2 regions of the Bacillus sp. AL-1R genome follow, and region 1 is predicted to be linked to the other one. Evidence: predicted binding sites of a transcription regulator. Region 1 holds the regulator's gene; the other holds the start of a gene.
What was found. The regulator LexA, encoded in region 1, represses DNA repair genes until DNA is damaged. The targets are predictions, from matches to a motif close to CGAACATATGTTCG.

Region 1 (2,420 bases):
GTTTTTTTCATAGTTTATTTATAAAAAGTATGTAAAAAGTCCTGATGTAATCATTAATTTATTACTTTAGGAGAGTTAGTTAAAAAATTTTTTAAATACATTCTTCCTGTTATTCTATTTTTCTATGCATGAGGAATAGTAATAATATATAAATGCTCCAATTATATCATTACAAGGAGTGGAAATATGGATTTTAAAAGGGAATTCATTTTAAAAACAAAAGCTATATATAAAGAAACTGTTACAGAAAATATGGCGTACAGTAAGATGTGTGAGAAATTCGAATCTTATTTTGTTGATTTAAGGGAGTCTTTAAAAAAGGAAATAGAAGTTTCGAATGGTGAATTTGATATTATGATTGATAAAGAGAATGTTATTGAGGTCTTATTAAATCAAAGAGAGTTATTAATTACGATTGATGACGCTGGGGTAGTAGTAAGTATTAAATATTTTGATGAAGTGCAAAATGAACAAGTTGAAAATAAGATTGATATAATTGAATATGATGGTGGGGCATATAAAAGTCAAGTATTTCAATCGCCTATTACTAGAAATATAATCGATAATTATTTAGCAATTGCGTTTAGAGATGATTTAGAGAAGACTTTTGAGAGTTATAGTGAATGAAAAAATTTATGTTTATAGATTCGTAAAGAGATTTTTTAAAGGCTGATTTTCACTAAAGGATGCTCGTTTATGTAGGATTTATATTTCAACGACACTAAAAGAGCTTGGATATTCCAAGCTCTTTTAATTTATTTATCGTTCTTTGACTTGAAATCTTAATACAGTTTTCAATTTATCGGGTTGAGTTTTTCTTGCATCAGAAATATAGATTTCTTTATGTGTTTTTTCAACTCACAAGAAACTCCCTTAATTTTAAGTCAGTTTCGGTTTGATTAGGGTATGTCTTTGCATGCTAAAAACAAAAAGCAATCACATAATCATGTAATTGCTCTTAAAAAGTTTAATGATATGTACGATAAACTCCAATTACTTTTCCTAAAATTGATACTTGTTTTAATAAAATTGGAAACAGGGCATCATTTTCAGGTTGAAGTCTAAAATGGTCGCTTTCTTTATAAAAACGCTTTACAGTAGCTTCACTATCTTCAGTCATGGCAACAACAATTTCTCCATTTTCCGCAGTGAATTGTTTTTTAACGATTACAAGATCGCCATTTAAAATTCCAGCATTGATCATGCTATCTCCTTCTACTCGAAGCATAAAAACTTGTTCATTAGATGGAGCGACAGATGTCGGTAAAGGGAAATATTCTTCTACATTTTCGACTGCAGTAATTGGAATACCTGCAGTTACTTTACCGATTACAGGAATGTTAATAATATCGTTATAGACTTCACTATATGATGCTTGTACTTCATTCACAACCGGAGCTGTATCGCCAAGAATCTCGATTGCACGCGGTTTCGTAGGATCTCTTCGAATATAGCCTTTTTGTTCTAGTCTCTCTAAATGACCATGTACTGTAGAACTTGAAGCTAAACCAACAGCCTCAGCAATCTCTCGAACTGAAGGTGGATAACCTTTAATTTTTACTTCGTCTTTAATATAAGCTAAAATTTCTGCTTGCCTTTTCGATAGTTTGTTCATTCGAATTTCCCCCTTACCTATAAAGTAGATAATACGTTCCTCTTTATTTTTTTCATTATATCATGATAGGATATGATATACAAACGTTAGTTCTATTTTTTCTTAAAGTAGTTTTCGTGTTCGTATGGAGGGAACAGTTTATGAATGCACTAATATACTTAAAGGGGTAATGACAGCATAGGATTCACAAGAAACTTCATTACATAAACAAATTAATGAACCAAATTAGGTTAGCGGATGGGAATGTGTATTCTAGAAACAATAGGCGAACAGGCTAGTGGTTTTGAAGTAGAAAAAGAAGGTCTATTCAAGCTATTCAAAAAAGAACAAGATTAATGCTTTGTTAATTTCTTATTTACGGTCAAATTGCTTAAGTCTGATTCGTAGATTAGGAGGAGAAAAATTGAAAGCGATTATTTATTGTCGGGTTAGTACAGAAAAAAATACTCAAGATACCTCTTTAAAAAGACAAAGAGAAGAGCTAGAAAAATTAGCAGAGATTCAAAATTTCGATGTGATAAAAATCATAGAAGAGAGACATAGTGGATTTGATATAGAACGGGAAGGGATAATTGAGGCTTTAGCATTATTTAAGGATAAACAGGCAGAGATCTTACTTTTACAAGACGATACTCGATTGGGAAGGGGACATTCGAAAATTGCCCTGATTCATGAATTACGCAAAATGGCAGTAAAAGTTTTTACAATTCAAGATCAAGGGGAGATATCTTTATCGGATGCGGATTTAATGGTCTTGGAAATATTGAGTACAGTAGAAGAGTTTCAACGAAGAATTGCTAATTAT
Region 2 (2,420 bases), 930 kb from region 1:
CTACATCTTTTTGTTGTTCATAATTTTGTGATACTTTCCAATCACGAAGCATTTTTACATGTTCCGGTAACATCATTGACGTCCATTTAATCGTGCCACGGTCACGAATCATCGGCATTCTTCTCCTTTTCTTCTCTTTTTATCTTAGGTAGGGTAGAACTAGTGGCTTTCACTTGCAGCGGAAAAAGGACAAAAGGAAATTTTTAACCTTTATGTCCACCTACTAGCTTGCTTCGGGCAAGGGCTGTTCCTCCTTCTGCATAAGAAACAGCCCAGAGCAAGGAAGATGATCCGTATTTTTTTCGGACTGCGTCCATCACATATCCTAAATTGCGCTTTTGAGGTTTTTTCTGATCAAACAAATTTAACTGCATGATTTCATCACTTACAATATTTGAAAGAGAAATGAGAATTTGCCGAACTGTCTTCCCTTCATAATATCGATCAAATAATTTTGTACAGATTTCATATAAATCTGACGTAATATTTGTAGGTTCATCCATTGTATACGCATGGGAAAATCCTCCACCGAATTCCTCACGACTATATCCAATTCCTAATGTAATTGTACGTCCAGCCTTCTTAGCATTACGAGTTCGGCGTGCAACTTCTTCACACATTTCACGAATAACAAATTTAATTTCTTCGACTTTCGTATAATCTCTCATTAATATTTGGCTTTTACCAAAACTAATTTGTCCGTTCATTATAGGCGCACCTAGCTCAGACAGATCTACTCCCCACGCATGATGATATAGTTGATTTCCCATCACTCCGAATTTCTTCTCCAGCAAATGAAGAGGATATTTCGCTAACTGTCCTACGGTAAAAATACCCATTGTATTTAAAGTTCGTTCAGTTCTTTTACCGATTCCCCACATTTCACTAAGAGGACTCACTTGCCATAGTTTTTTTTCTACGTCTTCATAAGTCCACTCTGCTATCCCATCTTTTTTTCCTTCTAAATCTAAGCAGAGCTTCGACAAAAGCATGTTCGGTCCAATCCCAATCGAACAAGGTAATTGAAATCGTGCCATAATCTCTGTACGAATTTTTTCGGCAATCTCCCATGCATCCCCCCATAATCTCTTCACTCCATCCACCTTTAAAAAACATTCATCAACACTGTATACATGTAAGTCCTCTAAGGGTACAAATTCATTTAATAACTTTACTATGTTCGTTGAGATTTCTAGATATTTTGACATTGAAGGATTGACAACTTTGATTCGCGGATCTTTTGGTATTTCAAAAACCCTTGATCCTGTTTTAATCCCAAATTCCTTTTTTAACCGTGGGGAAGCTGCAAGTACAATACTTCCTTCTCTCTCCACATCTCCTACAACTGCTAAATAACATTCTAATGGATCTAATTCGAGCATGACGGCAGAACAACTTGCATAAAAGCTCTTCATATCGATGCATAATATCCGATGATGTGGCAACTCTTCATAACAAATGCTCATACATATCACTCCGATTTTCCAAAAAATAGCAGAACTAATGTTCTTATTTTTATTATAAACATATATTAAACGAATATACGTTCGATTTCAATAAATTTTTTACACTTGGAACAATACAAAATTTTAGCTATACTAAAAATTAACTTAAGAAAGGAAAGACTAAAAGTGGATGGACAGTTTGTAAAGCAAATGATTAAACGAGCGTTAATGCAATATAGAGGAGAGCACGAACAGTGGATTACAGCAAATCTACTAGATGAACTATACGATCAAATCGTTACTAAACAATTAAATGGTGAATATGAATTACATGAATTAGTACAAGATATTGTTTACGAATACATAACAAATTATGCTTAAGCAACCCGAATAAACCCGAGAAAGAACGGCCAGTTCTCTCTCGGGTTTTATGAATTGATAAATGATATTTCACTCGTAATGCCATCTTCTTCATCAAACCCAATAATGATTTCCATTGCATAGGATGAAAAACGATGAATCTCTTCCAAGTAAAAACCAATTGCGTCAGATATTTGTTGCTCATCATACAATACGTTCCGATGATTTGCCGAAACTTGACAGCTTACCTCGTCATTCTCATCAAATTGAAACTCAATTTGCACACTTTCTGGGCGAATTCTTTCTAAATCAGCCACATATACACAAATTGCATTGGCAACATCTTGTTCATCAAAATAGATTTTCACAATTCACCTCAAAAAGTGGAAAGTTAATAGCGGTTTCTACGAAAAATTTTCTTAATAAACCAAATAATCACTATGATGACTAAAATGTCTAATAGTAATCCGAAAAATGAAAAGCCAAACTGCTGACCACCATAGTAGCCACCAAAGGGGTTTAGCATCGAACCAAAAAGAGAGCCTAACCCAAATGCACCTGCATACCCTAAAAAATTCCTTCCAGGACTTCTATAAGATCGATAACTCGACCTAG

Region 2: ACSBO6_RS13215 (Y-family DNA polymerase) is a predicted target of LexA. The motif match lies at 1,537-1,550, and genes of this name have one in related genera.

What each region holds. Positions count from the first base shown of each region.
Region 1 is NZ_CP197469.1:1,856,158-1,858,577, forward strand. It holds gene ACSBO6_RS08750 (hypothetical protein) at 187-627, shown strand; gene lexA (transcriptional repressor LexA) at 968-1,615, opposite strand; gene ACSBO6_RS08760 (YneB family resolvase-like protein) at 2,019-2,420, shown strand, end outside.
Region 2 is NZ_CP197469.1:2,782,697-2,785,116, forward strand. It holds gene ACSBO6_RS13210 (YolD-like family protein) at 1-112, opposite strand, end outside; gene ACSBO6_RS13215 (Y-family DNA polymerase) at 204-1,466, opposite strand; gene ACSBO6_RS13220 (YqzH family protein) at 1,632-1,826, shown strand; gene ACSBO6_RS13225 (DUF2653 family protein) at 1,874-2,173, opposite strand; gene ACSBO6_RS13230 (hypothetical protein) at 2,197-2,420, opposite strand, start outside.